3 regions of the Pediococcus sp. AC40 genome follow, and region 3 is predicted to be linked to each of the others. Evidence: predicted binding sites of a transcription regulator. Region 3 holds the regulator's gene; each other region holds the start of a gene.

Region 1 (3,283 bases), 990 kb from region 3:
CCTATACCAAGAATACTCAAGAAGTTATTAACGGTCGGGTAGTAACTATTTCAGCTGCGTTCAGAAAATACGATTCATTCAAGGATTCGATTGCGGACTACGCTAAGAAATTAGAATCACGTCCACAATACGCAAATGCATTTTCTAACCATGCGCACAACTACGTTGAATCAGTTAAAGCAATCAAAGCTGGCGGTTACGCAACGGCACCTACTTACGTAAGCAGCATTGTTAATTGCATTAATAACTATGGATTCTACAAATTAGATGGCTTGAACTCAGCAATTTCGTTGTAATTTCTGTAGATAAAATTTAATATAGGTGTATAAGCAGAAGAGGCTGGAACGTAATGTTACAGTCTCTTCTTTAATAAGTGAGTGATGGGGGATGAGCAAAAGTGAAGTATAAAGAATATCAATTTGTTCAGCTATGGGATGGCCGGATGGGTACAATTATTAAGACGCTGTCCAGTGGCGGCTATTTAATTGAAGATAATTTCTGGGGTTGGCTAGAAATGAAGAGCAAGGAAGATCCCGAACATTACATTTTCCCAAATGCCGATGTAGAACGGCGCTTCTCTGCTTTGGAAGAAGAAATTGAAGGGGAAGCCCGAATGGCCGAAGAATGGTATGAATTTCGGTACAAAGTGATGGTTAGCGGTTTAGGAAATTAAACTATAGATAAAAAAGAGCTTGGAAATCAAAAACGATTTCCAAGCTCTTTTGCTTTGCAAGTATCAGTAAGATTGCTTACTTAAGGCTTGCGTTCTTTTCCATGATACCGTCGATCAAACCATAATCAACTGCGTCTTGCGCAGAGAGGTAGTTATCCCGTTCCGTATCAAGATTGATTTTTTCTAGCGGTTGACCAGAATTTTCTGCCAAAATTTTGTTTAACTCTTTCCGAGTCTTCAAAATTTGTTCAGCAGCAATTTCAATTTCGGTTTGTTGACCTTGAGCACCACCAGAAGGTTGATGAATCATAACTTCTGAATGAGGCAATGCAAAACGTTTGCCCTTTGTACCAGAAGAAGCTAAAACACTGGCCATCGAAGCAGCCATTCCCATTACGATGGTTTGTACGTCAGCTTTAATGAAGTTCATCGTGTCGTAGATTGCCAATCCAGCAGTAACTACGCCTCCTGGAGAGTTGATGTAAAGGTAAATGTCTTTTTCAGAGTCTTGTGCATCAAGGAATAGTAATTGAGAAATGATTGAGTTAGCCAAATCATCGTCAATTGGACCTGATAACATAATAATCCGATCTTTTAATAGTCGTGAGTAAATATCATAAGCACGTTCGCCACGTGATGATTGTTCAATAACGGTTGGAACCAAGTTCATAACTTAGTAGCCTCCTTTTCGGATAAAGATTTAGTATTAATTACTAACCATGGCTTTAGTTTATCTCATTGGTCAAAAAAGGTCAAATGTTTTTGCTCATTCATTAAAATTAATGCTTCAAAAGCACGATCTAGCTCCGATAGGGAAGGAAGGATGGGGAAGAAATGAAAATACTTGTTAAAACCTGTGCTGGAACACTAAATACGGGTTTATCATGGATAAAGCGCTATTACTAGTATATAATCGACGTTAAAGAAGGGCTTATCAAAATGGTAAGTTGTTTATAAAAAAATATCTGTCATCAGCAATTATTAAATTACTAATAACAGATATCAGGAACTGATGATGACGATTACTCGCCATCTCAGTACTTTTACGTTTCAGAATATAAAAAAATGCGCCATCGGGGAGTCGAACCCCGATCTTGAGAACCGGAATCTCACGTGCTATCCATTACACTAACGGCGCTTAACAAAATAAATTTTACATTATGTTGGCAAAAAAAACAAGCTAAAAATAATAGAATTATGGAGAAAAATTTTATGGTAATGAAGCAAGGATTTACGCAAAACCAAACGCAACAGCAGAAGCAAGTGCAACGTTTGGCAATGACGCAAACACTACAGCAGTCAATTCAAATGCTGCAATACAATGCTGAAGAGTTGCAAAATTTCTTGAAACAAAAGGAAATGGACAACCCTTTAATTACCGTTGAAGTAGCTGAAGAACGGCCTTTAAGCAAGGTGTCGAAAAATTCCGACACGCATGAGACCTTTATGAATCAAATTGCTAGCGATACGGAACAATCATTATTTGATTATTTATTGGATCAAGTTCATCTAACCATGCGGGATACGCCACTAAGGAAGTTGGTTCTTTTCCTATTGGATTACGTTGACCAGAATGGTTATTTACGGATCACGAAAGACGAAATTAAACAAAAAACGCAGGCTGATGACATTGCCATCATGGATGCAATCACGCTTTTGCAGCAATTGGATCCGCCCGGGGTCGGTGCCCGAACTCTGCAAGAATCATTAATGCTCCAAACTGAAAATGACGAGGGTTCGCCTGAGATCGCTTATATGGTCTTAGAAGAGTCGTTTGACGACTTAGTTGACCGTAATTGGGAAAAGATTGCTCAGCGGTACGACATTACATTGGCTGAGGTTCAAGAAGTTTTCGACTACGTGCGCATTTTAACCCCGAATCCAGGAGCGGGCTTTGGTAAGCAAGATCGCGGATACATTACGCCAGATTTAATTTTTAAGTTGGAAAATGGCGAACCCCGACTAATTCAATCGAAAGCTTCACGACCACGGGTTAGTTTTTCACAGGAATACTTTGAACAATTACGTAAAAAGGCTGACGATGAAGTAAGCAGCTACGTAAATGAGAAAAAACGCGAATACGATTGGATTGCCAAAAGCTTGACGCAACGCCAAGATACCATTTTAAGGGTGGGCAAGATAATTTTTGAGCGGCAACAAGACTTTTTCCTTCAGAAGAGTAAAGAATTAAGTCCGTTGATGCTACGAGACGTGGCCAATAAATTACATTTACACGAATCGACGGTTTCTCGTGCGGTTAATGGCAAGTATATTGCAACGCCCTTTGGAACCTTCGAATTACGTTCTTTCTTCAGCAATGCGGTTAACCAGACTAGTGACGTCTCCGCCGATGCGGCCAAGTTAAAGATTAAGGCGATTATCGATCAAGAAGATAAGGAAAAGCCCATTTCAGACGCTAAAATTGAAAAGCAATTAAAGGCGCAGGGGGTCACGATCTCCCGCAGAACGGTCGCTAAGTATCGGGAAGCGTTGGGAATCCCGTCGTCATCAAAACGAAAACGCTATCTGGAAAAATAAGCTTAAAATTAAATAGAATATTTAAGCAGGCAAATTTGCAAAATAATGGGGAGCTTGTTATAATTTGATTTG
Region 2 (3,283 bases), 890 kb from region 3:
CCAAGTAAGTGACTCATCAACCGTTTAGTAACGTCACGAATATCTGCAGCCCGTTCTTGCATGTAAGCATTGTCGGTCATTGCTTCAAACATCGCGATGAAGTTGTCAGTCACTTCTTTTGTAGCTTCTTCAGCGTTGATGGTATCATTTTTGATCTTATCTTCAATGTTACCAATCAACTCTGGATCTGAAAGAATCGTTAGATGAGCTTCAAAAACTTCTGCTTCTTCAGCTCCAAGATTTTCAGCAGCTTTAGCTTTAATAAGGGTTAGTTCCTTTTTAGACTGTTCTAAAGCATCATGGAGACGATTAATTTCAGCATCGACATCCGTAATAGTCTTCTTTTCGAAAGAAAGATCGGGATCCACCATTAAGTAAGCTTTAGCGATGGCAATTCCATCACTAGCTGCTATACCCTTTAATGTCCCAGTCATTATTCGGAAAGTCCTTCTTTCTTCATTGTGTCTTCAAGTGCAGCGATTGCGTCAGCTTCGTCGTCACCGTCAGCAGAGATTGTAACGTCTGCGCCTTGGCCAACACCAAGTGACATTACACCCATGATTGACTTCAAGTTAACAGACTTGTCCTTGTATGTTAATTGAATGTCTGAGTTGAACTTGCTTGCTGCTTGTACCAACAATGTTGCTGGACGAGCATGAATACCTGTTTCTGCAATTACATGAAAGTCGCGTTTTTCCATAATATATTTCTCTCCTTAGTAACACTAAATTTTGCTATAAATGAAGTTGCTTGTCGCGTCATCCATTTACAAGCCTTTGACAAGATAATATCAATTTACGAGCCTTAAAGCAAGCCCTTACATAAAACAAAAATCAACTGCCTTATTGTTTTTTGTTATTCTCGTAACGGTAAGTAATTGTTCCGCCACGTTGGGCTTCACCGATTAACTGCTTGCGTTCCGGAAAATCCATAAAAACCGGTTGGAATTCTTGGAACTCTTCGGCTGTGATCGTTAGCTCATCGAGTACCCCATCTTTTAAATCATTTAAAAGCTTCAAATAATCACGCATTTTAACACCTCATTTAGCTTATTTATTCTATACCTTTATACTAATTTTTACAATACTGGCGCCTCCACAATACCTTTTTCCGATTTTGAATCAAACTCCTTGCACAATTTAAAAGAGCGTGTATAATTTAGTTATGGTCAATATTGGTCAAACATTTTTTGACGTAATGGCTGATTAGTTTCTTTCATAACTTCATTATAGAAGGGAGACAGCACATGCTTTGTCAAAATTGTCATAAGAACGAAGCAACCATTCATTTATATACTAACGTGAATGGTCGAAGGACAGAGGTTAACCTTTGTCAAAATTGCTATCAACTTTTGAAGAACCAACAACTTAATAACAATAATGGAAATGGAGGTGCGCGTATGGCACAAGATCCATTTGGATTTGGTAACTTAGACGACATTTTCCGTGCAATGCAAGGTGGCAACGTAAGTCGTCCGGAAGATATGTACGGACAACAAGTTCCCCCTACTCAAGCAGGCCGCGGCGGTGGAAATAACCCCAACGGCGGTAACGGAAGCTCTCTTCTAGGCCAATACGGTTTAAACTTAACAGATTTAGCAAAACAAGGAAAGATCGACCCCGTGATCGGTCGTGATAAAGAAATTGAACGCGTTATTGAAATTTTGAATCGACGGACCAAAAACAACCCGGTTTTAATCGGTGAAGCTGGAGTTGGTAAAACTGCGGTAGTTGAAGGTCTGGCACAACGGATTGTGGAAGGCTCAGTACCACAAAAATTATTGAATAAACAAATTATTCGTTTGGACGTCGTTTCATTAGTTCAAGGTACCGGAATTCGTGGTCAATTCGAACAACGGATGCAGGAATTAATGAAGGAAGTTCAAAATAATCCGGACTTAATCGTCTTCATTGACGAAATTCACGAAATTGTGGGTGCCGGAAATGCGGAAGGCGGCATGGACGCCGGAAACGTTTTAAAGCCTGCCCTTGCACGGGGTGACTTCCAACTAGTCGGGGCCACCACTTTGAAAGAGTTCCGGGACATTGAAAAGGATGCGGCGCTTGCTCGCCGGTTGCAACCCGTTCAAGTCGACGAACCTAGTGAAGAAGAAGCAATCAAGATTTTGAAAGGTATCCAAAAGAAGTACGAAGATTACCACCACGTTCACTACACTGACGACGCGATCGTGGCGGCAGTTAAGTTGTCCAAGCGGTATATTCAAGACCGGTACTTGCCAGATAAGGCAATCGACCTTCTTGATGAAGCCGGTTCAAAGAAGAACTTAACCATCAACGTAGCGGATCCGGAAACCATTCAAAAGAAGATTGACGAAGCCGAAGCTGAAAAGAAGAAGGCTCTGGAATCGGAAGACTACGAAAAAGCAGCCTACTACCGTGACCAAGTTTCTAAGTTAGAAAAGAACAAGGATGGCGCAACTAATAAGGAAGATGAACCAACCATTACCGCAGAGGATATGGAAAAAATCATCGAATCAAAGACGGACATTCCGGTCGGCGACTTGCAAAAGCAAGAGCAAGAACAGTTGCAAAACCTTGCTAGCAACTTAAAAGCGCACGTTATTGGTCAAGACGAAGCAGTTGTTAAGATTTCCCGAGCAATTCGGCGAAACCGGATCGGACTTAACGGAACTGGACGGCCAATCGGTTCGTTCCTCTTCGTTGGTCCTACCGGGGTTGGTAAGACTGAATTGGCTAAACAATTAGCTGATCAACTCTTTGGTTCCAAAGATGCCATGATTCGTTTTGACATGAGTGAATATATGGAGCCACATTCAATATCTAAATTGATCGGTTCGCCTCCAGGGTACGTGGGCTACGAAGAAGCTGGCCAATTAACCGAACAAGTTCGGCGGCATCCTTACAGCTTGATTTTGCTTGATGAAGTAGAAAAAGCTCATCCAGACGTGATGCACATGTTCTTACAAATTCTTGACGACGGTCGTTTGACTGATTCACAAGGTCGGACGGTCAGCTTCAAGGATACCATCATCATCATGACTTCTAATGCTGGATCAGGCGACGTTGAAGCCGACGTTGGTTTCGGTGCGGCAATGCAAGGTAAGACCCATTCCGTACTCGACAAACTTGGCAACTACTTCAAGCCTGAATTCCTTAACCGGTTTGACGACATCGTTGAATTCCACGCGTTGACTAAGGATAACCTAATGCAAATCGTGGACTTGATGATTGCCGACGTTAACAAGATGCTAGCAACCCAAGGCTTGCACGTGAACGTTACCAAACCAGTGGAAGAACGCCTT
Region 3 (3,283 bases):
TTTCCGTTTGCCAACCTAGTTTACCGGACTCATGATTTTAAGTTTGTTCAAATTGATAACGACGAATCTCAATTTGGGCGCCATCATTTCTTGGACTTAGGAATCTGGGCTGATTCGGGCAAGTTCTTGGAAAAAGTTTTGGAACGTTCCGAAGCTGTTGAAAATCGGCCATTCTACCAAGCAACGGTTGCCGACATGCAAGATTGGAAAGCATACTTGAATAAGTTAATGAAGAAGGCGGACGGTCCGCTATCTTACGAACAAATTTATCGGGAAATTAACCGAATTGCGGATAAAGATGCGGTCTTTGGCATTGATACTGGTGACAACATCATCAACTCCTTCCGCTTCCTTGACTTGAAGGGCGACAAACAGTGGACGATTTCTGCATTATTTGCCACGATGGGATACGGAATTCCGGCTGCAATCGCAGCAAAACTTGCATATCCAGACCGGCAAGTATTTAGTATTTCAGGAGATGGGGCAGCTTCAATGGTAATTCACGACTTGTTGACCGAAGTGAAATACCACTTGCCAATTATTAACATCATCACTTCTAACCAAACCCTTAACTTTATTAAGTCAGAACAAGATGATATTCAAATGAATCATTCTGGAATTGATCTTGAAGACGCTGACTATGCCAAAATTGCGGAAGCAATGGGTGCAAAGGGAATTACAATTAGAACCTTAGATGAATTACCAGCGGCCTTTGATAAGGCGTTAGAATATCAAAAAGCTGGCGAACCAGTAGTAATTGACGCTAAAATTACCGACCAACGGGGATTGCCTGTTGAAGAATTGGAATTCGACAATCAAGCGGCAAACTTCACCGAAAAGATCTCGGCTGCTTATCAAGCAACCCACGGTGAAAAGTCAGTCAGTGATTTCTTTAGCGACTACGATGGATCCGAATTGAAGCCGCTAACGGATTACTTTGCTAAGTTTGGTGTGGAAAAATAGTTTACTAAGCTTGCATTTTAAACTCATTTAAAATAAGATAGAAACCTTCAGAAAAGAAGTGGAAGCGGAATTTAATTAAATTCTAAACGCCACTTCTTTTTGTGCTCTTAGCCCAAGAACGGAAAAATATCGTGAAACCGGTTAATACCGATAATTTTGAACAATATCTTTTACAATTGCCGACCAGTTTCGTATAATAATAGTCAATATTAGTCAAAGTAGGGAGAGGTGGTCGTTATGCAAGGACAGAATATTTCGGATATAATCGAGCGATACTTGAAAGAAATTTTAGCTGATTCGGAGGAAGTTGAGATTCGGCGTTCTGAAATTGCGGATCAGTTTGACGTAGTACCATCCCAAATTAACTACGTAATTAAAACCCGGTTTACCATCCAAAACGGTTATTTAGTTGAAAGTAAGCGCGGCGGCGGTGGCTATATCCGGATTGAAAAAGTTAAATTGCTAGATGATATTGACGTATTAGATTCGTTGATCCAGGTGATTGGCGATTCAATTAATGAACGAGACGCAATTTCTATTTTAAGCAGTTTATATGAAGATGCGGTTTTAAGTAAGCGGGAAGCTAATCTACTAGCTGCAACAATTGCCAAGAGTACCTTAAACATTGGTGATCGGAAACTAGAAGACCAGATTCGCGCAAAAATCATTATCGGAGTTTTAAATCACCTTCGATATGAGTAACGAGTTTAGAGAAAGACAGGTGGACAATGGAAAATTTATTTACTCCTAGCGCACGCAACGTGTTAATTATTGCTCAAGAGCAAGCCAAACGGTTTAAACATCCCGCGGTGGGAACGGAGCATTTACTATTAGCACTAACGATTGAAAACAACGGCGTTGCCCACAGTGTGTTAGAACAATTTAATGTCACCGAAATTGATGTAATTGAAGAAATTGAGCAGTTTACGGGTTACGGCAACTTACGCTTAACCAAAAATGATTACTTGCCATATTCGCCAAAGGCTAAAGAGATTTTAGCGAATGCGGGAGACCAAGCGCGGCAATTAAAAGCTGCTAAGATTGGTACAGAACACATTCTATTAGCGCTGATTCAAGATGAGACCATCTTATCTTCACGAGTTCTGTTAGCGTTGGATACTGACGTTGCGGACGTCCGTAAAGTAACGTTACGTAAGCTGGGGGTTAACCCAGCAACCCAAAGTCGGCGTGCTAAGCAACGGGCGACGACAACGAAGGGAACTCCAACATTGGATTCGGTTGCCCGGGATTTAACTGCCATGGCGGAAGCCGGCAAAATTGACCCAATGATCGGGCGAGAAAACGAACTCCGACGGGTTATTCAAATTTTGAGTCGGCGAACCAAGAACAACCCGGTATTGATTGGGGAACCTGGAGTTGGTAAAACGGCGATTGCGGAAGGTCTCGCACAACGAATCATTACCGATGACGTGCCTGAAGATATGAAAAACAAACGCTTGATGATGCTTGAAATGGGTGCGTTGGTTGCGGGAACCAAGTACCGGGGCGAATTTGAAGACCGCTTGAAGAAGGTTATCGAAGAAATTCGCCAAGATGGCAAAGTTATCCTATTTATTGACGAATTACACACCTTAATCGGGGCTGGTGGTGCGGAAGGTGCCATTGATGCTTCCAACATCTTGAAACCGGCGTTAGCGCGTGGCGAACTACAAACCATCGGGGCGACAACCCTAAATGAATATCAAAAATATATTGAAGCGGATGCAGCTTTAGAACGCCGGTTTGCTAAGGTAGAAGTTGATGAACCTACCCAAGCGGAAGCAGTCCAAATTTTACAAGGAATTCGGCCAAAATATGAAGAACACCATAAAGTTCGGATTACTGATGAAGCAATTCAACAGGCGGTAAACTTGTCGGCTCGTTACATTTCCGACCGGTTCCTTCCTGATAAGGCGATTGATTTAATTGACGAAGCAGCCGCTAAGATTCGAATCGACGCTGCCGAAAAGCAGAGTAAACGAGAAACTGACGAAGATAAGTTAGCCCGGTTGAAGACAGATAAGGAAGCCGCCATTGACCGCCAAGACTTTGAAACCGCGGCCGAAATTCGGAAAAAGGAAATGAAACTGCGGAAAAAGGTCGAACGAGCAGCTGCCCGGCAAGCAGAAGCGGAACAGCCGGTTGAATATAAGTTACAAGAAACTGGTGAAGACGTTGCTCAAATTGTTTCCGATTGGACCGGGGTGCCGGTTACTCAAATGAAGCAATCTGAATCGGAACGGTTGGTTAACTTAGAAAAAATCTTGCACGAACACGTAATTGGGCAAGACGAGGCCGTTTCTTCAGTAGCTCGGGCAAT

Evidence for each region. Region 3 encodes CtsR, which represses protease genes until heat stress. Its sites were predicted from a motif close to TTGGTCAAAAAAGGTCAAANA; they were not measured.
Region 1: a site for CtsR is predicted at 1,412-1,432, ahead of clpP (ATP-dependent Clp endopeptidase proteolytic subunit ClpP). Genes of this name have one in related genera too.
Region 2: a site for CtsR is predicted at 1,165-1,185, ahead of NL111_RS03230 (ATP-dependent Clp protease ATP-binding subunit). Genes of this name have one in related genera too.

Annotation. Positions count from the first base shown of each region.
Region 1 is NZ_CP127012.1:524,174-527,456, forward strand. It holds gene NL111_RS02470 (glucosaminidase domain-containing protein) at 1-296, shown strand, start outside; gene NL111_RS02475 (hypothetical protein) at 398-673, shown strand; gene clpP (ATP-dependent Clp endopeptidase proteolytic subunit ClpP) at 750-1,343, opposite strand; tRNA gene NL111_RS02485 (tRNA-Arg) at 1,740-1,811, opposite strand; gene rpoN (RNA polymerase factor sigma-54) at 1,886-3,211, shown strand.
Region 2 is NZ_CP127012.1:675,000-678,282, reverse strand. It holds gene ptsP (phosphoenolpyruvate--protein phosphotransferase) at 1-434, opposite strand, end outside; gene NL111_RS03240 (phosphocarrier protein HPr) at 434-700, opposite strand; gene ykzS (protein YkzS) at 843-1,031, opposite strand; gene NL111_RS03230 (ATP-dependent Clp protease ATP-binding subunit) at 1,247-3,283, shown strand, end outside.
Region 3 is NZ_CP127012.1:1,569,405-1,572,687, reverse strand. It holds gene spxB (pyruvate oxidase) at 1-963, shown strand, start outside; gene NL111_RS07760 (CtsR family transcriptional regulator) at 1,201-1,665, shown strand; gene NL111_RS07755 (ATP-dependent Clp protease ATP-binding subunit) at 1,692-3,283, shown strand, end outside.